2 regions of the Cereibacter sediminicola genome follow, and region 1 is predicted to be linked to the other one. Evidence: riboswitches for the same ligand, from Rfam matches in the RefSeq annotation. Region 1 holds a riboswitch; the other holds the start of a gene.
What was found. Region 1 has a riboswitch for cobalamin ahead of FG154_RS13485 (cobyrinic acid a,c-diamide synthase CobB). Riboswitches for the same ligand answer to the same signal wherever they lie in the genome.
Positions count from the first base shown of each region.

Region 1 (11,018 bases):
CTGATCGCATCCGTCGCGCTGACCTCGCAAAGCCGCTTGGCCGGGCCGATCACGGTATCGATGTCCAGCAGGCCCAGGCCCTCGGTCTCGCCCGGCGGGCCCTCGATCCCGTCGGGGTCCGCGACGCGCCGCCCCAGCATCTGGAAGCCTGCGCAGATCCCCACCACCCGGCCGCCGCGTCGGACATGTGCGCGGATGTCGATGTCCCAGCCCTCGGCCCGCAAGGCTTCCAGCGCGGCGCGCGTGGATTTCGCGCCGGGCAGGACCACCACGGCGGCCTCGGCGGGCAGCGGATGGCCGGGGCGCACCCAGCGCAGATCCACCCCCGGCTCGGCCGCCAGCGGGTCGAGGTCGCAGGCATTGGCCAGCCGCGGGATCTCGGGCACCGCGATCACCAGACCGCGGCCGGGCTGCCGCATCTGATCCAGCGCCAGCGAATCCTCGGCCGGAAGGGCGCGGGCGGCCTCGGACCAGCGCACGAGGCCCAGCACCGGCCAGCCGGTCGCCTGCCGGATATCGTCGGCGGCGGGTGCGAAGATCGCCGGATCGCCGCGGAACTTGTTCACGATCACCGCTGCCACCCGCGCCCGCTCGGCCGCGGTCCACAGGAGATGATGCCCCAGCACCGCCGCCGTCACTCCGCCGCGCGAGTCGTCGGCCAGCAGCACCGCGGGCAGGTCCGCCGCGCAGGCCAGCCCCATGTTCGAGATGTCCTGCGGGCGCAGATAGCGCTCGGCCCCGCTGCCCGCGCCCTCGATCAGCACCAGATCGCGGCCCTCGCAGAGCCGGTTGAGGCTGTCCACCACCCGCGGCAACAGGGCGAGCTTCAGCAGCTGGTAGTCGGCCGCGGAAAGCCGCCCCTCGACCCGGCCCTGCACCACCAGCTGCGCGGTCACGTCGCTGTCGGGCTTCAGCAGCACCGGGTTCATGTCGGTGACGGGCGCCAGCCCCGCCGCGCGGGCCTGCAGCGCCTGCGCCCGGCCGATCTCGCCTCCGTCCACGGTCACCGCGGCGTTGTTCGACATGTTCTGCGCCTTGAACGGCGCGACCTGCAGCCCCCGGCGGGCAAAGGCGCGGCAGAGGCCTGCCACAGCCAGGCTCTTGCCCACGTCCGAGCCGGTGCCCAGCACCATCAGCCGTCGCGCCCTCATCGCGCCAGCGCCAGCAGCGCGTCGAGGTCGAGGTTTGCCTCGACATGGGTCGCCAACGCGTCCAGCGCCGCCTCGACCTGGCCCGCGTGATCGAGCCCCGAGGCCCGGCCCCCCATCGCCTCCAGCCAGTGCGCGCGGAAGCCGTCGGCGCCGAAGAGCCCGTGGACATAGCTGCCCATCACCCGCCCGTCGGCCGAGACCGCGCCCTCGGCCCGGCCCTCGAGGTCGAGCCACGGCCGGGCGAGGCCGGGGCCGTCCGTCACCCCCATGTGCATCTCGTAGCCGGTGACGCGGGCGCCGCTGATCCGGTCGGTCGCGCCGAGCGTCAGAAGCCGCTTCGAGCGGCCTATCACCGTCTCGACATCGAGAAGGCCCAGTCCCGGCGTCTCGCCCGGCGGCCCCTCGATCCCGTCCGGATCGCGCACCATGCGACCCAGCATCTGGAACCCGGCGCAGATCCCCACCACGCGGCCGCCGCGGCGGGCATGGGCGCGGATGTCGATGTCCCAGCCGTTCGCCACCAGTTCCTGCAGCGCCTGGCGGGTGGTCTTGGATCCGGGCAGCAGCACCACGTCGATGCCCTCGGGGATCGGCTCGCCCGGGCGGATCCAGCGCAGATCCACCCCCGGCTCGGACGACAGCGGGTCGAGATCGTCGAAATTCGCCACGCGGCTGAGTTGCGGCACCGCGATCCGCAGCCCGGCGCCGTCGCTGCGCAGCGGCCGGGCCAGCGCCAGCGCATCCTCGGCCGGCAGCAGCGTCGCGGCGTCGAACCAGTGCACCACGCCCAGGAGCGGCCAGCCGGTCTGCGCCGTCATCACCTCGCAGCCCGGCGCGTAAAGCGCGAAGTCGCCGCGGAACTTGTTGACGATATAGCCGCGGATGCGGGCGCGTTCCTCCTCTGTGTGCAGCATCCAGCTGCCGACCACCGCGGCCAGCGCGCCGCCGCGGTCGTTGTCGGTCAGCAGCACCACCGGCAGGTCGGCATGCTCTGCCAGCAGCATGTTGGCGATGTCCGACCGGCGCAGGTGGACCTCGGTCGCGGCGCCCGCACCCTCGACGATCATCAGGTCGGCCTCGGCCGCCACGCGGGCGAAGCTGTCCATGATGGCGGGCATCATCAGCGGCTTCAGCTCGTGGTAATGCTTCGCCGGCCAGTTCCCCAGCGCGCGGCCGCGCAGCACCACCTGCGAGCCGACCAGCGCCTGCGGCTTCAGGAGCACCGGGTTCATGTGGATGGACGGAGCCACCCCCGCCGCCCGCGCCTGCAGCGCCTGCGCGCGCCCGATCTCGCCAAAGTTCGGCCCGTCCGGTCCCGGCGGCAGATCGCTGTCGGCGGCAACGGCGGCGTTGTTCGACATGTTCTGCGCCTTGAACGGGGCGACCTTCAGCCCGCGGCGGGCGTAGGCGCGGCAAAGCCCCGCCACCAGGAGGCTCTTGCCGACGTCGGAACTGGTGCCCTGGATCATCAGGGCGCGCGCCCGCCGCGGCGGGGGCGGGTCGAGCAGCGGCACGTCGATCTGCGGCAGGGCAGGGCGGGGATGATGGGTCATTCGGCCTCCGGGGCCACAAGATGGAAGAACGAGCCGGTGACGCGCCCGCGGCGCGAGCCGGTCTCGGGCACCGGATTGCCCTCGGCGTCGGTGACGCGCGCGAGCGGCGCGTCGGGCTGGTCGAGGATGGTGGAATAGTGGAACTCGTGCCCCGCAAGGCGGGCGCCCGCGTCGTGTCCCGGCAGCGGCGCCAGCAGATGAGCGGTGCGATAGCCCAGATGCAACCGCCGCCGCTCGTAGCTGGTAACGAGGCCGAGGAGCCCCGCCATCCTGCGCCGCTCGCCCTTCGCATCCACCAGCGCCGTGCCGAGCGCCATGTAGCCGCCGCATTCGCCATGGACGGCGCGAGTCTCGGCGTGGCGGGAAAGGCCGGCGCGGAAGCTCTCGGCTGCGGCCAGCCGGCCCGCGTGCAGTTCTGGATAGCCGCCCGGCAGCCAGACCAGATCGGCCTCGGGAGGGGCCTCGTCGGCGAGCGGCGAGAAAGGCAGGATCACGGCCCCCGCCTCACGCCAGCCGGTCAGGAGATGCGGATAGGTGAAGGAGAAGGCCGCGTCCGCGGCGAGCGCAATGCGCTGCGCGGGCGGCGGTGGCAGGCGCCCGGCGACCGGCGGCGCCCCGGCGCGCGCCGCGGTGCGGATGGCGTCAAGGTCGGCGTGATCGCGCAGGAGCGCCGCGAGTCGCCCAATCGCCGCCTCCAGGTCAGGATGCTCGCCCGCCTGCACCAGCCCCAGGTGCCGCTCGGGCAGGACGAGATCGCTGCGCCTCGGCAGCGCGCCCAGCACCGTCAGGCCAAGCCGCGCCATCTCGCGGCGGATCATCACCTCGTGCCGCGCCCCCGCGACGTTGTTCAGGATCACGCCCGCGAAGTCCGGCGCCTCCGGGTGGCGCGCAAAGCCGAGCGCCGTTGCTGCGGCCGATTGCGCCTGCCCGCCCACGTCCAGCACCAGAACCACCGGCCAGCCGAAGCGCCGCGCGATCTCGGAGGCCGCCCCACGGCCCGAGCGCCCCGGGGTCGAGGTGCCGTCGTAGAGCCCCATCGAGCCCTCGGCGATCACCAGATCCGCCCCAGAAGCCCGCGACGCCAGCGCGCCCAGCAGACCTTCGCCCATCGACCAGCCGTCGAGGTTGAACGACGGCCGCCCCGCCGCCGCGAGGTGGAAGGCGGGGTCGATGTAGTCGGGGCCGTTCTTGAACGGCTGCACGACCAGCCCTTCGTCGCGGAAGGCGCGCAGCAGGCCCAGCGTCATCGTGGTCTTGCCCGATCCCGATCCCGGCGCGGCGATCATCAGCCCCGGCGGCCGGGTCATCGGTGGCACCGCTGCGCTGTCCCGCGCCGGCTGGGTCTTGTCGTCCTGCATCCGAACCTTCCCGTGTCGGCGGAACGGCATGCAGGGGCGGCGAGAGCCGGAAACCGGAACCCGTCGCCGGAACACCCCGTCCGGTCAGCGTCATGTCGAGCTGGCAGGTCTCCCGGCTTGCGGATCCCGGGCACGAAGCCCTGCGGTCGCCCCGCCTTCCCGGCCGGGGCCAGTGGCATCGGGGCAACCTCTCCGGTCACGGTCGCGGGGGCGGCGGCCCCTGGGCCTTGCGGCCTCTGGCCTTCCCTTTTCACCCGCAGGAAGCGGGCACCAGCATCGCGGCATCAAGGACCGTGCCCGGCCAGCGGGCACGGCGAAAGCGGCCCCCCGAAGGGGCCGCGGTGTCAGGCCGCGTGATGCAGCCGGTGGGTGAAGAGGCCGGAGCCCGCGAGGCCACGCAGCGACTTGGCGCCGGCAAGCACCGCCAGATCGGCCAGCGGCTCGATCAGCACCACCAGCATGTAGGCGCTGCCGAAGGCGAGGATCGAGGTCATGTTCTCGGCCCCGAACCCCTGGCCGAGGAAGGCCCAGAACGCCACCCAGGCCACCACGCCGCCCTGATAGGCGGTCGAGAGGGCCAGCGCCTGCCGGTAGTCGAGATCGACATAGGGCGTGTGCGGCGCGATGATCCGCCGGGCCAGCGCCTGCACGGCAAAGAGCGGCACCAGAAGCGTGGTGACGTTCATGCCGTATTGCGGCAGGTCGAAGGGCGCGAACAGCAGCCCCTGGATCAGGAGACCCAGCGCCAGCCCGATGGCCGCGGGCGCGGCGCCCAGGATCAGGAACAGGGTCGAGCCGAGGATCAGGTGAACCTCGGAGACGCCGACCGGATAGTGTGGAAGGATCTCGAAGAAGGCAAAGACCGCCGTGGTTGCAAGGGCGCTGCGCAGGGCCAGCGAGGCGAGGCCGGTTTCGCGCAGGGCCTCCCAGCCGAGCTTCAGCGCATGGCCGCCCGCGGTCGCCGCGGTGGCAAAGCCCAAAATGGCCTTGGCTCCGGTCACCAGACCGGGTTCGATATGCATTGTCGTCCTCCTGACCGTCATCCCCGACGGCGTTTGGGGTTGGGCCGGTGTACCGGCAGTGGCGGCGCGGATGCGCCCGACGGCAGGTCTCCTGACTCGCGGGTCGTGGCCGTCCCCGAACCTTCCCGGCCATCGGCCAGTGGTGTCCATCGGGGCGGCTCGCCGCTCACAGTTGCGGGGGCAGTCGCGGCATCGGGGTTGCCCCCTCACCGTGTTCCCTTTTCATCCCTCGGGCCTCGCGACCCTCGGGAACCGTCGATGACAGGGGGTGGCAGATCCGGGCCGCGCCGTCAATGCGCCGGCTGCTGCCCGATTGGTTGCGAACCTCATCCGCGACCTTTCGGCGCAGGGGGCGAAGGGCAAGGCATCTTGCCAGAACAGAAAGTCGCGCGCCGGGCCCCCTTGGCGGGTCCATGCAGGGACGAAGGCTCATTGGCGAGAGCAAGGGCGCCGATCGTCGAACGCTGGTTCGGAGCTTCGAGCGACGTCGTTCACGGGCGCGCGTCGGGACACAGCCCACTGGTGGCGTTATTGGCAGTCCGGATCTCCTGGCGCGAACCCGCGCCACGCACATCGATCAGAGCGAAACGCCCCGACCGATTGCGGGGCCGGGAAAGAGCCCGGTCGTGCGCCTTCAGCGTCCGAGCAGAACGGTCCGCAGGCTGTACTCGAGCGTCCGCTGCACGATGGTGGCGAACATCGCCTGTCCCACCATCTCGCCGACGCTGCGCGAGACGTTTTCGCCGATGCGGCCGCGGGCGGCGGCGGGCACCGGCGTCTCCAGCGGGACGCGGCTGACCTCGGGCGGCTCGCTGTGGGCACGCAGCACCTCGACCACCCGGTCGAGCGGGGCGAGGGCGCGATCGTAATGCACGACCACCGATGCCGCGGCGGGGTTGATCTCCACCCGCTCGACGCCCTCGATCGCGCGCAGGGCGGACACCAGAGCCTCGCGCAGGGTAGCAGCCTTCGGCATGCCGGGCACCCGGAAACGGGCGCGGCCCGGGACATGGTGGACGAAGTAGGACATGCCGTATGCCTCCTGAACTTGTGCCGGACCCCGACGGCCGGGACTGCATCTTACCCGACAAAAACCGTAGGAAACAAATCGGGGGCCGTCAATGTTCTTTTTCCGGCACAGGGGTCCGGGACGGCACATGAAAACGCGCGCAGCCCGGGCTGCGCGCGTTTTCAACGGGCATTGCCGTTTTCAGCGGCGTTCCTGCTCCGGCAGCCCGGCCCGGGCGAGCGCATGGGCCAGGAGCGCGATGGTCGAGCCGTTGTGCATGAGCGAGGCTGCGGCCGGCGCCAGCCACCCCGCCGAGGCCGCCGCGAAGAGGCCGGTATTCACCGCCATCGCGATCCTGAAGTTGGTGTCGATGATCTGCATGGCGCGCGTGGCGCCCTCGCGCGCATCGGCCACCAGCCCGATCCGATCGTCCATCAGGATGATGTCGGCCGTCGCGCGGGCAATGTCGGCGCCCAGCGGCATGGCGATGCCGACATGGGCCGCGGCCAGTGCGGGGGCATCGTTGATCCCGTCGCCCACGAAGACAACGCGCCGGCCTTCGCGCTTCATCGCCGTGACGATCTCGGCCTTGTCCTCGGGCTGAAGCTCGGCCAGCACCTGATCCAGCCCGAGCGCCGCCCCCATCGCCTCGGCCCGGCCGCGCCGGTCGCCCGAGAGCATCACGATCCGCGACACGCCCGAGGCGCGCAGCCGGTCGATGGTGGCGCGGGCGTCCGCCCGCAACTCGTCGCGCAGGCCGATCATGCCGATCGGCCGCGTGCCGTGGCCGATGAAGAGCACCATCTTGCCCGCCTCCGCCAGCCTGTCGACGGCGCAGCCGTGGGCGGCGAAGGAGACGCCCAGCTCTTCAAGGAAGCGGCGGCTGCCGAGGCGGACCATCGCCCCCTCGACCTCGGCGAACAGCCCGCGTGCGACCTCGGTGCCGACGTCGCCGTGCGGCAGGTGGCCGGTGCCCTCGCGCGTGCCCGCCGCCGCCACGGCCTTGGCCACGGGATGCGAGGAATGCTCCTCAATCGAGGCCGCCAGCGCCAGCAGCCGCCGCGCCTCCCAGTCGGGATCGAGCGAGATCACATCGGTCACCACCATCGCGCCGTGGGTCAGCGTGCCGGTCTTGTCGAAGACCACCGTGTCGATCTGAGCGAGCTTTTCCAAACAGGGGCCGCCCTTGATCAGCACCCCCGCCCGCGCGCCCTTGGCCATGGTCGCCCGCACCGCAACCGGCGTCGTCAGCTTCACCGGGCAGGCGTAGTCGATCAGGAACACCGAGGCGAGGCGCTTCACGTCCCGCGTCAGGATCAGCGTCGCCAGCCCGATGCCGAGCGTGGTGTAGACCCGGCGGTTGGCGTTCTCCTCAGCCAGCCGCTCGCCCTCGGATCGCGTGGTGAGCGACTCGTGGATGAAGGCCGCGATCCGTGCCGTCGTCGTCTCGTCGCCGACGCGCTGCGCCTCGATCCTGAGCCGCCCGCTCTCGACGGTCGAGCCTGCGATCATCGCGGCGCCGGTCTCCTTGATCACCGGCAGGCTCTCGCCCGTCACGGAGGCCTCGTTGACCTGCGCCCGACCGTCGATCACCACGCCATCGACGGGCACCAGCTCGCCGGCGCCAACCACGACCGTGTCGCCGGTCACGACCTCGCGGAAGGGGATGCGAAGCGTCTCGCCCTCCCGTTCCACCCAGACCGTCTCGGGGTGCGGTTCGAGTAGCGCCTGCAACAGCGAGGTGGCGCGGCGGGCGGTGGTTTCCTCGAGATACTCCCCGCCCGACATCAGCGTGTCTGTGAAAAGCGCGGTGCGGAAGCCGCCGCGCGCCGCGCCGATGCCCACGGCAAGCGCATCGAGCACCTCGACGGTGATCCCGTGGGTCACCAGCGATCTCGCACCCGTCAGAAGCCGCGGCGCGATCATCGCCCAGGCGGCGGCGGTGCCGAGCCGCGCCGGCAGCGCCGGCAAGGTCGCGATCAGCGCAAGGCGCAGCACCAGCGGCCAGAGCCGGGGCTCCTCCTCGTCGTCGAAATGGGCGGGCGCAGGACGCGGCACGGCATGGGCCAGCACGGCCGGCGGACCGCCCGCTATCCGCAGCACCGCACTCCGGGTCTCGGCCCGGCCGTCATGCTCGACCACCAGCGACCGGGCGGCGGCGTTCAGGCGCGCCGAGCGCACGCCTGGCAGGGTCAAGACCGCCTCGGCGAGGCTCGGGCCGAAGCCCGCCGACCGCAGGCGCAGCCGGCAGGGCAGTTCATGAGCAATCTCGACCGGCGCGGCCGGTTCGATAAGGCGTTCCGGCCGCGACATCGGATCACTCACCCTTGTGGGCGCGAACCTCGGCCTCGGCGTCGCGGAACCGCTCGCGGGTTTCCTGCAGCCCGCCCTGCAGCCCCATCCATAGCTGCATCGCGCCCCGCATCACGCTGCGCTGCACCGCCTCGTTCGAGAGGACATAGGTGATCGCGCCCCCCACCAGCAGCCCGGCCACGAAGCGGCCGTTCAGCATCGATGCATTGGCGGGCGTCGCGGCGGCCTGCGCGGTCGGTTGTGCTGTCGGGGGCCAACCTGCGGCGGGTTGCGGCCAAGGGGCAGGCTGTGCGGCCCAGCCCGGTCCGGGCCAGCAGGCGCTGCGCGGCACGCGGGCACCGCCCGGCGCCGGCGCGTAGCCGGGATACATGACATAGACGGGGGGGTCGCTGCTCATGGTCTCAGGCCTCCGGCGCGGACGTTTCGGATTTCCGGCCGCGGCCGGCAAGGTAGAGCGCGCCGACGCCGGCCGCGATCACCCCGGCCAGGCCGAGCAGCGGCGTCCGGCGCGCGACATGGGCGGCGGTGCCGATCACGACACCCGCGCCCGCACCGATCGCCGCATGTTTCATGGCCTACGAGATCGCGCTGTTGCGGGGGATCGAGCCGTCGGTCACCGAGGGGCTCTGGCTGTAGACGCTCCAGACCGTGGCGGCCATCGCCCCGGTGGCGCCCGCGCGCAGCACCGCATCGGCCGGCGGCACCATCCGCTCGACCTGTCGGGTCGCCACCCGGGTGTAATGCTGGATCGAACTCATGACTTGCGCTCCTCGCTGCCGGGCGTCCTGCCCGCTTCCCCCGACGCCATGAGGGCGCCGAGGATCGACCGGATGGCCGGGATATTGGCCACGAGCAGACCGGCTGCCGCGCCGAACATCGCGCCCTTCCAGAACTCGTGATCGCATGCGCCGAGAAGCCGGCCGATGGTGTCGGCCTTCACCTCGCCCCTGGCGAACTGCTCGAACATCTCCTGCATCGCCTCGGTATCGAGGCCGCCCGCGGTCGCGTCCGGCTGCGGTGCGGGATGCCCGCCGGGCATTGCGGCCCCCGGGGGGTAGCCCCAGCCGGGAAAGGGCGCGGCCACCGGGGGCACTTCGGGACCGTAGTAGTACCAGCCAGGGGGCGGTGCCGGGGGCCAGCCCGCCGCACCCGGATGGGCCGCGAATGCCGCGCCACCGAGCTGCTGCGCCCATCCCGGCGGCACCGCCTGAGGGGCTGCGGCGCCCCAACCGGGCCCGCAGCCCCAGCCCGGCGGCGGTCCCCAGCCGGAGGCGTCGCGCTCCTCATGATCGTTCTTGTCCGACATTCCGCACTTTCTTTCTGGTTGCCCTCGCCGAAGGTTCGAGCGTGCGGCTCTCGAATCCTTGATGCAGATCAACCCGGTGCGGGCCGCAGGACTGGAGGTGGTCGTTTGCAGGCAGATCGGCGGCGGGGTGCGTCAAGCTGACGCCCGCGAAAGCCCGACAAAAACACTAAACCGGAGCCGAACGGGTAGGGCCGCGGGGGGCGGAAACAGAATCAATGCATTCAGGACAGATTCCGCTGGCGATGGTGCCCGAAGGGCGGCGGGCGATGGTGATCGCGCTTGTAGGAGGATCCGGGATGCGCCGCCGGATGGCAGATCTCGGGATCCTTCCCGGCCACGAGCTGCAGGTGGTTCGCGGCGGCGAGTGGGGTCCACTGATCGTCCTGGTGGGCGAGACGCGACTGGCCCTTGGACAGGAGGTCTCGCGCAAGATCTTCGTGATGCCCGTGCAGTCCTGACGCAGGAACAACGAGCGCAATCAGTTGGTGACCGCCTGGACGGATCGGGCGCGCATCGGCCCGTCGCCTTCCGGCGGATGGTGCTGCTCCGGTTCCCCCGGCCCACGGCCGCTGCCATCCGCCGGTTTGACACCGATCCGGTGCCCGTATATTCCGACAAAAATACTAAGGTTAGCGCCTCGGAGCATCCTCATCATGACGGCCTTTGACCCGGAACTGGCTGATCTCGCGAGTCGCGCGGCGCGCGCCGGCCGGGTGGCATTCTTTGCCGAGGAAGAGGCCATTCCCATGCTCGTCAGGCTGATCGGCCTCTTGCCCGATGATACGGCGGGCCATGCCTTCATGTCCTCCGCCGATCCGATGGCGGGCGTGCTCGCGGGGCCGCGCGGCCTCCATCTGCGCCGGGTTGGTCGGGGCGGGTCCTCCGGGCTCTTGCATCGGCTCGAGACGCTGGCATCGCCGGCAGCCGGCGGTCCGCGCTTCGTCTGGTTCGGTGGCCGGCCCGGCAACGCGCTTGAGGCACAGGCCATGCTCGCCGCGGGCGCGCGGCCTGTCGGGCAGGATTTCGCCGTCTCGGTCTGTGCCCACTGCCCGCTGAGGCAGGCCGTGCTGGGACGTGCGGCCGCACCGCAGCGGGCCGCGGCCCCTGTGCCCTCGCCGCGTCGCGCGCCGAAAGCGGGTTGACCGCAAAGCGCCCGCCGACGGCCTACCTGCGGCCGATGGCGATGAGCGCCCCCGCCAGTGCGGCCAGCGCCACGGCAGGCGCCCAGAGCACGATCGCCGAGCCGATGCCGAGCCGATCCAGCGCAAGGAAGCCGCGTGCGGGTCCTGCCGCCCAGTGCAGCGCC
Region 1 covers NZ_VDEK01000020.1:28,662-39,679, forward strand. The annotation lists gene FG154_RS13475 (cobyric acid synthase) at 1-1,151, opposite strand, end outside; gene FG154_RS13480 (cobyric acid synthase) at 1,148-2,704, opposite strand; gene FG154_RS13485 (cobyrinic acid a,c-diamide synthase CobB) at 2,701-4,062, opposite strand; cobalamin riboswitch at 4,148-4,352, opposite strand; gene FG154_RS13490 (energy-coupling factor ABC transporter permease) at 4,407-5,084, opposite strand; cobalamin riboswitch at 5,149-5,356, opposite strand; gene FG154_RS13495 (HMA2 domain-containing protein) at 5,719-6,114, opposite strand; gene FG154_RS13500 (heavy metal translocating P-type ATPase) at 6,295-8,406, opposite strand; gene FG154_RS13505 (hypothetical protein) at 8,411-8,803, opposite strand; gene FG154_RS21070 (hypothetical protein) at 8,808-8,978, opposite strand; gene FG154_RS13510 (hypothetical protein) at 8,982-9,164, opposite strand; gene FG154_RS13515 (hypothetical protein) at 9,161-9,712, opposite strand; gene FG154_RS13520 (FeoA family protein) at 9,928-10,170, shown strand; gene FG154_RS13525 (ferredoxin reductase domain-containing protein) at 10,366-10,854, shown strand; gene FG154_RS13530 (hypothetical protein) at 10,877-11,018, opposite strand, start outside.

Region 2 (11,018 bases), on a different contig from region 1:
TCAAGGAAAGCATCCCTGCGCAGGTTAGCCTCCGGTCAGCGCGTAAACGATTGCACAGGAGACCCCCATGCGCCTGATCCTCACCGCACTGATCGCGACCACGGCGCTTGCCGGCGCGGCACAGGCCGATGTCCTCCGGGACAAGGCGCTGGAATATTTCGCCCCGCTGCCCTCGACGGTGCCCGCCGTGAAGGGCAACCGGATCACCCCCGAGAAGATCGAACTTGGCAAGGCGCTCTTCTTCGATCCGCGGCTGTCGGCCTCGGGCGTGTTCTCGTGCTACTCCTGCCACAACCTGACCACGGGCGGCGACGACAACATGGAAACCTCGGTCGGCCACGGCTGGCAGAAGGGACCGCGGAACTCGCCCACCGTGCTCAACGCGGTGCTGAACGAGGCCCAGTTCTGGGACGGCCGCGCCGAGGACCTGAAGGCGCAGGCCAAGGGCCCCGTGCAGGCGGGTGTCGAGATGGCCAACACGCCGGCGCAGGTGGAACTGACGCTCCGCTCGATGCCGCAATATGTCGAGTGGTTCAGCGGCGCCTTCCCGGACGAAGCCGAGCCCACCAACTTCGACAACATGGCCAAGGCGATCGAGGCCTTTGAAGCGACGCTGATCACCCCCGCTCCGTTCGATGCCTTCCTGAACGGCGACGACGAGGCCCTGACGGCCGAGCAACGCGCGGGGCTCGAGCTGTTCATCGACAAGGGCTGCTCGAGCTGCCACTCGGGCGTGAACGTGGGCGGGCATGGCTACTATCCGTTCGGCCTGATCGAAAAGCCCGGCGCCGACATTCTGCCCGAGGGCGACAAGGGCCGGTTTGCCGTCACGGCGACGGTGGATGACGAATATGTCTTCCGTGCCGCTCCGCTGCGCAACGTGGGGGTGACGGCGCCCTACTTCCACTCGGGCAAGGTCTGGGATCTGAAGACGGCGGTGATGATCATGGCCGAGAGCCAGCTTGGCGAGACCATGACGGACGAGGAAGTCGGTCATGTCGTGGCCTTCCTCGACAGCCTGACCGGCACCATGCCGACGGTGACGACGCCCGTGCTGCCGCCGGAAACGGCCAGCACGCCGCGCCCGACCTCGGAAGTGAAGGTCGAGTGACGGCCACCGGGCCGGCCGGGCGGCTGTCCAGCCGGTCATGCGAAACGGGGGCGGCCTTCGGGCCGCCCTCTCTTGTGTCCGCGATGCCAGCGCCGCGACTGCGCGGGCCTATTTCTGAAGCTCGGTCCAGATCGCGGTGATGTATTCCTGCGCCTTCGGCCCGCAGGCCGGCAGGAACACGCCCTTGTCGGCGAACTCGGCCGGGATCACCACTTCGGGCGCCGTCTTCATGTCCTCGGGCAGGAACTCCTCGGCCCCGCTGACACCGGGCGAATAGCGCGCGAAGGCCGAGATCAGCGCCGCATTCTCCGGCTCGAGGATGAAGTTCAGGAACTGGTAGGCCTCTTCGACATTGCGGGCATCGCGCAGCAGCGCCACCGAATCCATGAAGGTGATGAAGCCTTCCCGGGGATAGCCATAGGCCACGTCGGGATTGGCGAGCCGCGCCCGCATCGAGGAGCCGGACCAGTTCACCGAGGCCGCCCAGTCGTTGTTCGAGAGCTTTTCGGTCGCGCCGTAATCCATCGAGATCCAGTGCGGCTTGGCGGCAAGCAGCAGGTCGCGCGCCTTCTTCAGCACCTCCAGATCCTCGGTGCAGGGCTCGCCGCCGGCATACATCGTGGCCAGCGCCACCACGTCGTTCATCTCGGGCACGACATTGACCTTGCCCTTCAGCTCGTCCGGCACCTCGAGCCAGACCGCCGAGGTGTTGATGTCGCCCGTGTAAACGGCGGTGTTGACCGAGATCGCGGTCGTGCCCCACTGCCACGGCACCGAATGGGCGCGGCCCGGATCCCACTCCACATCCTTCCATTCGGGGGCGATGTTGGCGTGGTTCGGGATCTTCGACAGGTCAAGCTCGGTCAGGAGGCCCTTGTCGCGGAAGATGCCCACATAGTTGGCCGAGGGCACCACGAGGTCGAAGCCGTGCCCGCCCGCCTCGATCTTGGCCAGCGCCGTGTCGTTGCTGTCGTAATCGGTGACCGTGACCTTGATCCCGGTCTCCTGCTCGAACTTCGCCAGAAGCTCGGCGCTCGTGTAGTTGCCCCAGTTGTAGAGGTTCAGCTCGGCCGCCCCCGCGAGGCCGGTCGAGGCGAGGAGCAGGGCTGTGGCTGCGATATGTTTCATCGGTCTCTCCTTGTTGGGTCGGCGGGTTCACTCCCGCTTTCGGGTGAGCAGGAAGAAGACGGTCAGCAGCGCCACGGTCAGCCCGAGAAGCGCGGTCGAGATCGCGTTGACCTCGGGTGTGATGGCCCGGCGCATCTGGCCCAGCATGTAGGTGGGCAGCGTGTCCTGCCCCGCCGATTTCACGAACTCGGTGATGACGACATCATCGAGCGAGATGACGAAGGCGAGCATCGCGCCCGCCGCGATCCCCGGCGCCATCAGGGGCAGGGTGACATGGCGGAAGGTCTGCCAGGGGTTGGCATAGAGATCCGCCGCCGCCGTCTCGAGGCTGAGATCCATCCCCTCGAGCCGGGCCCGGATCGGCAGATAGGCGAAGGGGATGCAGAAGGCGGAATGGGCGAGAATCAGGTAGCCGAGCCCGGAATAGCCGGTCGCCACCTTCACGCTCGCAAAGACGATCAGCAGCGCAACGGCGGTGACGATCTCGGGGACCATCAGCGGCTGGTTGATCGCCACATAGATGAAGGTCTGCCCGCGGAAGGCGGCCCTTCGGGTGGTGCCGAGGGCCGCCATCGTGGCGACCGACGTCGCGATGACCGAAGCCGCCGAGGCGATCACCAGCGAACGGGCGGTCGCCGCCTGCACCTCGCGGTTGGCCCAGGCCGCCTCGTACCAGCGCAGCGAGAAGCCGCCCCAGATCGAGATCGCGTTCGCGTCGTTGAAGGAATAGGCCACCAGCGTGAAGATCGGCGCGTAGAGCGCGAGGAAGGCGAGCCCGGCGACGAAGGTCACGCCCGGCAGGCTGGTGACGTCGAAGCTTCTACCCATGGCCGCTCTCCCGGCTTGCGGCGCGGACATAGACCAGAAGCGCCACCATCACGATCGCCAGAAGCAGCATCGAGAGCGCGGCCCCCAGCGGCCAGTTCCGGCCCTGCCCGAACTGAAGCTCGATGAAGTTGCCGATCATCATGTTCTTGCCGCCGCCCAGCACCCGCGGCGTGACATAGGCGCCGAGCGAGGGCACGAAGACGAGGATCGAGCCCGCGACGATGCCGGGCCTGACCAGCGGCAGGATGATCCGGCGCAGCACCTGCCAGCGGCTGGCATAGAGGTCGTAGGCCGCCTCGAGGAGCCGCATGTCAAACCGGTCGATCGCGGCGAAAAGCGGCAGCACCATCAGCGGCAGATAGACGTAGGTCATGCCGATCAGCACCGCCGTGTCGGTGTAGAGGATCTGGATCGGCCGCCCGATCAGCCCGGCCCGGATCAGAAGCGTGTTCAGGATGCCCTCGTTGCGGATCACCTCGTTGATGGCGAAGGTGCGGATCAGCAGGTTGGTCCAGAACGGAATGGTGATGAGGAAAAGCCAGAGCGCCCGCCGGTTTGGCGGGCGCGTCGCGATGAACCAGGCGGTCGGAAAGCCCACGGCGAAGGTGATGGCCGTCGTCATCAGGGACAGCTTGACCGAGCGCCAGAAGATCGCAAGATGCGCATCGGCAAGGCTGACCTCATCCGAGAAGATGTCGCGGGTGAAGAACACCTCGAACCAGGCCTCGGACGAGAACTCCCAGATCACGCCGCCATACTGGCCCTTCTCGAGAAAGCTGTAGATCAGCACCACCAGAAGAGGCCCCGAGGCCGCGAGGAAGAGGATCGCAAGCGCGGGCGCCGAAAGGAGCCAGCCGCTGCGCGCGCTGTCGCGGCGGGCCATCTCAGTCCCCCAGGAGCTGCACGGCGCCCGGCGCAAAGCGCAGCCCCGCGGGCTGGCCGGGCTCCAGCCCCGGATCGCCCGAGGCGCTGCTCTGCAGCCGTGCCACCACCTCCGTCCCGTCGGCCAGCGCAAGATGGCAATGGGTGTCGGTGCCGAAATAGACCAGATTGCGGATCGTGGCGGGCAGGGCGCCCGGCTCGTCCGGCGGCACGAGGCGCACCTGTTCGGGGCGCACCGCGACCGTCACCCGCCCTTCGGGCCCGCCCTCGACCGCGAGTTCGCCCCCCGCCTCGAGCGTGACGCGCCCGCCCGCGTGACGCGCGGGCAGGAAGTTCGTCTCGCCGATGAAGCTGGCCACGAAGCGGTTGGCGGGCCGCGTGTAGATCTCGCGCGGGGGGCCGATCTGGAGGATGCGGCCCGCGCTCATCACCCCGATCCGGTCCGACATGGTCAGCGCCTCCTCCTGGTCGTGCGTCACGAAGACGAAGGTGATCCCGGTCTCGTTCTGAAGGCGCTTCAGTTCGATCTGCATCTCCTTGCGCAGCTTGAGATCGAGCGCCGAGAGCGGCTCGTCCAGCAGCAGCACCCGCGGCTGCGGCGCCAGCGCGCGTGCCAGCGCCACGCGCTGCTGCTGCCCGCCCGACAGCTGCGCCACCCTCCGCCCCGCCAGCGCCTCGAGACGCACGAGCGCCAGCATCCGCGCGGTGACATTCTCGATCTCGACCCGCGGCTTGCCCTGCATCCTGAGCCCGAAGCCCACGTTCTCGGCCACCGTCAGATGCGGAAAGAGCGCGTAGCTCTGGAAGACGGTGTTGATCGGGCGGCGGTTCGGCGGATCGGCCGTGATGTCGCGCCCGTCGAGCAGGATCGCCCCCGAGGTCGGCGCCTCGAATCCCGCGATCAGCCGCAAGAGCGTGGTCTTGCCGCAGCCCGAGGGCCCGAGCAGGGTGAAGAACTCGCCCCTGCGGATGCCGACCGACACATCGTCCAATGCGCGAACGGCCACCTCTCCCTGCCCGAAGGCCTTGACGACATTGCGCGCTTCGACGGCTGTGGGTGCGGTCAAGGAGGGCCTCCGTGCAGGTCTTGTCACGAGGTTAGGCGGCGGCGCGGCGCGAAAGCAACCGTCGTGCTCGCAAATCGACCAAAGGGGCAGGGTGCTGCCTCGGGCCGCCACGACGCGCACGGTTTCTGCGCAGCGTCTGATCGACGCCTGGTGTCCTGCCGGGGCGCACCCGGACGCAGCCGGAAGTGTGTCGATCATGTGCCGGATCCGCTCGGCCGGGCCGCGCTGCGAGGCGTTCAACTGGGCCCGTCCCGAACCGGAGCGGCAGGGATCGACCCTTGGCCGCTGCACATGGCGCGCTTGACAGCGACGACACTTGTCCTATTGAGAAACGGCTTCGGTTCCGGCGTCATGGCCGGATGAAAAGGGAACGCGGTGAGGGGGGGTGTCTTCCGAATCCGCGGCTGCCCCCGCAACTGTAGGCGGCGAGCGACGACCGATCACGCCACTGGGTTTTCCCGGGAAGGCCGGTCCGAGCGAAGACCCGCGAGTCAGGAGACCTGCCGGAGCGATCACCCTTTCCCGCACGCGGGGCGCGTGCGGGAGGCGGTCCATCCGCTTCAGGTGACGCTTTCACCGTCGGCGGAGGGGCCTCCCTTTCCAAGGACATCGACAGACGAACCCGGGGATGACACCCCGGACGGAGAGGGACAGATGAAGAAGACAGCCGTTTCCCTTCTGGCACTGCTGGCCGCCGGCCCGCTGCCGCTTCAGGCGCAGGACATCGCATTGGACGAGATCGTGGTGTCCGCGAACCTCAGCGAGACCGAGGCGAGCCGCACGGGCGCGACGGTCGAGGTCGTGACGGCAGACGACCTGCGTTCAACCGGCGACCTGCGCTTTTCCGACGTGCTGCGCCGCCTGCCCGGGGTCAGCGTGAACACCCGCGGCGGGATGGGCAGCCAGACCGGCATCGCGATCCGCGGCGCCTCGCAGAACTATGTCGGCGTCCTCGTGGACGGGATCGACGTCACAGATCCGACCGCTACGCAGGTCGCCTTCGACTTTGGCCAGTTGACCACTGTCGACGTATCGCGCCTGGAGGTGCTCAAAGGCAGCCAGTCGGCGCTCTATGGCTCGGGGGCGGTGGGCGGCGTCGTCACGATCACCACGCTGCGTCCGACCGAGGAGGGCACGCACCAGTCCGTCGCGGCCGAGATCGGCAGCCAGAACACCGTGGCGCTTTCCTACGGCATCACCCATCTTTCGGACGATTGGGAAGCCGCGCTGACCCTGTCGCATGTCCAGTCCGACGGCTTCTCGAACGCGAGCGAAAGCGATGGCAACACCGAGGCCGACGGCTACGAGCTCGACCGCCTGTCGTTCCATGTCGCCCGCACGCTGCAGAACGGGGTGCGGATCGGCCTCAACGGTTTCACCGAGAAAAGCGAGAGCGAGTACGACCCGGGTTATTATCTGCCGTCGTCGTTCCTTGGTCGGCGTCTGACCTTTGACGAGATCCTCGCGTCCGAGGTGCGGCTGGGCGATGGCGAAAGCTACGACGAACGCCTCGAACGAAGCTCGACCGGCCTTCGTGCCTTCGCGGAGTTTGACACCGGGCCGGTGAGCCACTCGGTCAGCGTCACCGATTTCCGCACCGAACGCACCTATTTTGAGAACGAGGTCGGGCCCGATTACCTCGACTATGACATCGCGACAGGCACCTATGGCACCAGGATCGTCCAGACAGAGAACACCTACAAGGGCCGGCGGACCGGCGTGAACTGGCAAGGCGGCTTCGATCTTGCCGGCGGGCGGATGATCCTTGGCGCCGACTGGAAGAACGAGGACTTCGATCAGCGTTTCGACTGGGATGATCTCTCAGCTGACAGCTCGACAACCGGGGTTCTCGGCGAATTCACCCGCAGCCTTGGCGACCTCGACCTGACGCTGTCGCTTCGGCATGAGGATCACTCGACCTTTGGCGGCTTCGACTCGGGCCGCTTCGCGCTGGCCTACCGACTGGATGAGGCGACGATCCTGCGGGCTCAGGCCGGCACCGGCTACCGCGCGCCATCGAACTACGAGTTGTTCAGCGACTTTGGGTCGGCCGATCTCGACCCCGAGCAAAGCCGGAACGTTGATCTTGGCATCGAGCATGCGTTTGCCGAAGGGACATCGCTTCGCGCCACCGCCTTCTTCCTCGAGGTCGAAGAACTGATCGACTTTAATCCGAACGCCATGGGCTGCGCCGTCGGTCGGGGCTGCTACAGCCAAGTTCCGGGCACGTCGCGGCGCAGTGGTCTGGAACTGTCGGGCACACTGGCGCTGACCGAGACGCTGGGCTTGGCCGCAGCTTATACCTACACCGACAGCGCAACCAACGCCGCGACCACATGGGCCAGCGTGCCGCGGCATCTGGTGGCGGTCGAGCTGACGTCGGATCTGACGCCGACGCTGCATGGCCGGATCGGCCTGACCACGGCGATGGACCGTCCTGACGACTTCGGCACTCCGGTCGAGAACTACAGCCTCGTCGATGCCACGCTGACCAAGGATCTCGGCGCGGGACGCGAGGCCTATCTGCGGGTGGAAAACCTGTTTGACGAAGAGTATGAACAGGTTCCGGGCTACGGAACCTCGGGGAGGGCTGTCTTTGCGGGGCTGCGTGCGCGCTTCTAGGCGGCTTGCGCTGGCGGTGGTGGCGGGGATGGCCGCCGCCGCTCCCGCCGTGGCCGAGGGGCCGCGGCGGGTGGTTTCGATCAATCTCTGCACCGATCAGCTCGCCATGCTGCTGGCGGCGCCCGGACAGCTCCTGTCGGTTTCGCATCTTGCGAGCGAGCCTCAGACGTCGGCCATGGTCGAGGAGGCGCGGGCCTATCCGGCCAACCGGGGACAGGCCGAGCAGGTGTTCCTCATGCAGCCCGACCTCGTGCTGGCCGGCACCTTCACCGCCCGTTCGAGCGTCGATCTCCTCCGGCGGCTCGGGGTCGAGGTGGTCGAACTGCCGCCAGCCAACGGGCTGGCCGACGTCAGCGAGCATCTGCGTATCGTGGGCCGCGCACTCGGCCGCGAGGCGCAGGCGGAAGGGATGGTGCGCGACTATGAGGCGGGGCTCGAGCGGTTGCGGTCGGACCTGCCGCCTGCGCGGGCCGCGATGTATTACCCGTCGGGCTACACGACAGGCTCGGGCACCCTGGCCGATGCGATCCTGCGGCACGCGGGCTTTTCCAACGTGGCGGCGGAACTGGGGCTCGACGGGGGCGGGAACCTGCCTCTCGAGCGGCTGGTGATGGCCGAGCCGGACATGATCGTGACCTCGACCGCCTATCCCGGCGCCTCGCGGGCCGAGGAGCTTCTGGTCCATCCCGCCCTGCGCGCGGTGCAGAGCGACGCGGGCGCGGCCGAGGTTTCGGACGCCGACTGGATCTGCGGCACGCCGGCGATCCTGCCCGCGCTGCGCTCCATGGTCGAGGCGCGCCGGGGGCTCGAGAGCGAGCGCCTGACCCAGTGGGACGGAGCCCGGTGAGATATCCCCTTCTTCTCGGCGCGCTGGCCCTTGCGGTGGCGCTTCTTTTCACGGTGTCGCTGCTGGTCGGGCCTGCGGCGCTTGGCCTGGGCGAGTCGCTGCAGGCCTTGCTGGCCGGGCGCGGCGAGGCCGTCGTCCTCGTGATGCGCGAGATCCGGCTGCCGCGGGCGATCCTTGGGCTGGCGGTGGGCGCGGTGCTGGGCCTCTCGGGCGCGGCGCTGCAGGGGTTCCTGCGAAATCCCTTGGCAGAACCTGGGCTTGTGGGCGTTTCCTCATCCGCCGCGCTTGGGGCGGTGATCGCGCTTCAGACCGGGATCGCGGCGGCCTTCACGTTGGCGCTGCCGCTGTCGGCGCTGGCGGGGGCGGCGCTGTCGGTGCTGCTCATCCTGGGGCTGGCCGGACCGCGCGGCGGCGCGCTGGCGCTGATCCTTGCGGGGGTTGCGATCTCGGCCCTGGCGGCGGCGGGTGTGGCGCTGGTCCTCAATCTCTCGCCCAATCCGTTCGCCGCGATGGAGATCGTGTTCTGGATGATGGGCTCGCTCGCGGACCGATCCATGAGCCACGTCGCGCTGGCCCTGCCGTTCATGATCGCGGGGACCGTGCTGCTGCTCACGCTCGGGCGCGGGCTTGACGCGCTGACGCTGGGCGAGGATGCGGCCGAGGCGCTGGGAGTGCGGCTCGGGCGGCTGCGGCTGACGCTGATCCTCGGCACGGCGCTGTCGGTCGGCGCGGCGGTTGCCGTGGCGGGGGCGGTCGGCTTCGTGGGCCTTGTGGTGCCGCACATCCTGCGGCCGCTCGTGGGGGCGCGGCCCTCGCGGCTGCTGCCGGCTGCGGCCCTGGGTGGGGCGGCCATGCTTCTGGCCGCCGACATCGCCGTTCGGGTGATCGCGCCGGACCGGGATCTCAAGCTGGGGGTGCTGACGGCGATCGTGGGTTCCCCGTTCTTCCTGCATCTGATCTGGCGGATGCGGAGGGTCGAGGCATGAGCCTGCTTACCCTCTCGGACCTGACGGTGCGGCGCGGCGAATGTCCGGTGGTGGATCATGTGTCGCTGCGGGTCGCGCCGGGTGAGTTCGTGGGACTCATCGGCCCGAACGGCGCCGGCAAGACCACGCTTCTGCGCTCGGCGATGGGGCTTCTGCCGGCCTCGGGCGAAAGCAGCCTTGCGGCCCTGTCGCCGCGGGCGCGGGCGCGGGCGGCGGCCTTCCTGCCGCAGGCGCGCGAGATCGCCTGGCCCGTTGACGTCGAGACGCTGGTGACGCTGGGCCGCGTGCCTCACATGGGGCGCCAGCTGACCCCGGCCGACCGCGAGGCGGTGACGCGCGCGCTGGGGCGGATGGGGCTGTCGGGCTACCGCGAGCGCATAGCCACCGCCCTGTCGGGAGGGGAGCAGGCGCGGGTGCTGATCGCCCGTGCGCTGGCGCAGGAGGCGCCGCTGCTCCTGGCGGACGAGCCGGTGGCGGGCCTCGATCCCGAGAGCCAGATCCGCGCCATGCAGGTCTTCGGCGACCTGGCCTCCGAGGGGCGGGCGGTGGTGGCCTCGATCCATGATCTGGGGCTTGCGGCGCGGCATTGCACGCGGCTTCTGCTGATGGCGCGGGGGCGCATCGTGGCGGACGGCTCTCCGGGGCTTGTGCTGACGGCGGCCAATCTCTCGGACGTGTTCGGGGTCCGCGCCTTCTTCGCCGATACGCCGGATGGGCCGGTGTTCCAGCCGCTGGGCGTCACGCGGTGATCGAGGTCGCGCTCGATCGGCCCTGGTTGATCGCCCGACTGCCCGCGCCGATGCGCCTGCTGAGCTGGGCGCCCCACCGTCCGGGCTGGGTCACGGCCGATCGGGTGATCTGGCGGGAGGTGCGCGACCGGGATCTGGGCCCGGGGCTCGACGCCGAGGCTTGGCTCGGCGAGCAGATGTCGGCGCGGGGACTGGGCCTTGCGGTGGGGATGCTGACCTCGCGCGATGTCCGCCGTCATCATCTTGCGTCGTCCGCGGTCGAGGGGGTGCGCGCCGCCTGCCTGGCCACCGTCGGGCTTGGCAATGCCGAGGCGGTTGGCCGGCGACTTGTGTCCGAGCGGGTGGCGGGAACCATCAACCTGCTGGTCGTGGCCGAGACCGGCCTGACCGAAGCGGCACAGCTCGAGGCGCTGTCGATCGCGGTCGAGGCCCGCACGGCCGCGGTGCTTGAGGCGGGTCTGGTCCTGCCGACGGGGCTTGCCACCGGCACCGGGACCGACTGTCTGGTCATGGCCTGCCGGCCGGGCGAGGGGCGGTATGCCGGGCTTCACACCGCCGTGGGCGAAGCCGTGGGGGCGGCGGTGCGCGAGGCGGTTCTCGGCGGCGCGCGCCAGTGGCTCGCCGAGCGCAACGGCGGCTGAGGCCGCCTCTTGCGCAAAGCAAAGGGCCGGCCCGAAGGCCGGCCCCGACAGGCGATCCCGCCCGGTTCAGATCAGCTTGCCCATCGCCACGGCGGTGTCCGCCATGCGGTTCGAGAAGCCCCACTCGTTGTCATACCAGGTCAGGATGCGCACCATG
Region 2 covers NZ_VDEK01000008.1:81,357-92,374, reverse strand. The annotation lists gene FG154_RS07890 (cytochrome-c peroxidase) at 68-1,111, shown strand; gene FG154_RS07885 (extracellular solute-binding protein) at 1,220-2,239, opposite strand; gene FG154_RS07880 (ABC transporter permease) at 2,267-3,067, opposite strand; gene FG154_RS07875 (ABC transporter permease) at 3,060-3,950, opposite strand; gene FG154_RS07870 (ABC transporter ATP-binding protein) at 3,952-5,016, opposite strand; cobalamin riboswitch at 5,338-5,538, shown strand; gene FG154_RS07865 (TonB-dependent receptor plug domain-containing protein) at 5,671-7,638, shown strand; gene FG154_RS07860 (ABC transporter substrate-binding protein) at 7,625-8,485, shown strand; gene FG154_RS07855 (FecCD family ABC transporter permease) at 8,482-9,471, shown strand; gene FG154_RS07850 (ABC transporter ATP-binding protein) at 9,468-10,220, shown strand; gene FG154_RS07845 (adenosylcobinamide amidohydrolase) at 10,217-10,861, shown strand; gene gap (type I glyceraldehyde-3-phosphate dehydrogenase) at 10,928-11,018, opposite strand, start outside.
Region 2: it holds a riboswitch for cobalamin, as region 1 does, so the genes downstream of both, FG154_RS07865 (TonB-dependent receptor plug domain-containing protein) here and FG154_RS13485 (cobyrinic acid a,c-diamide synthase CobB) in region 1, are expected to answer to the same signal.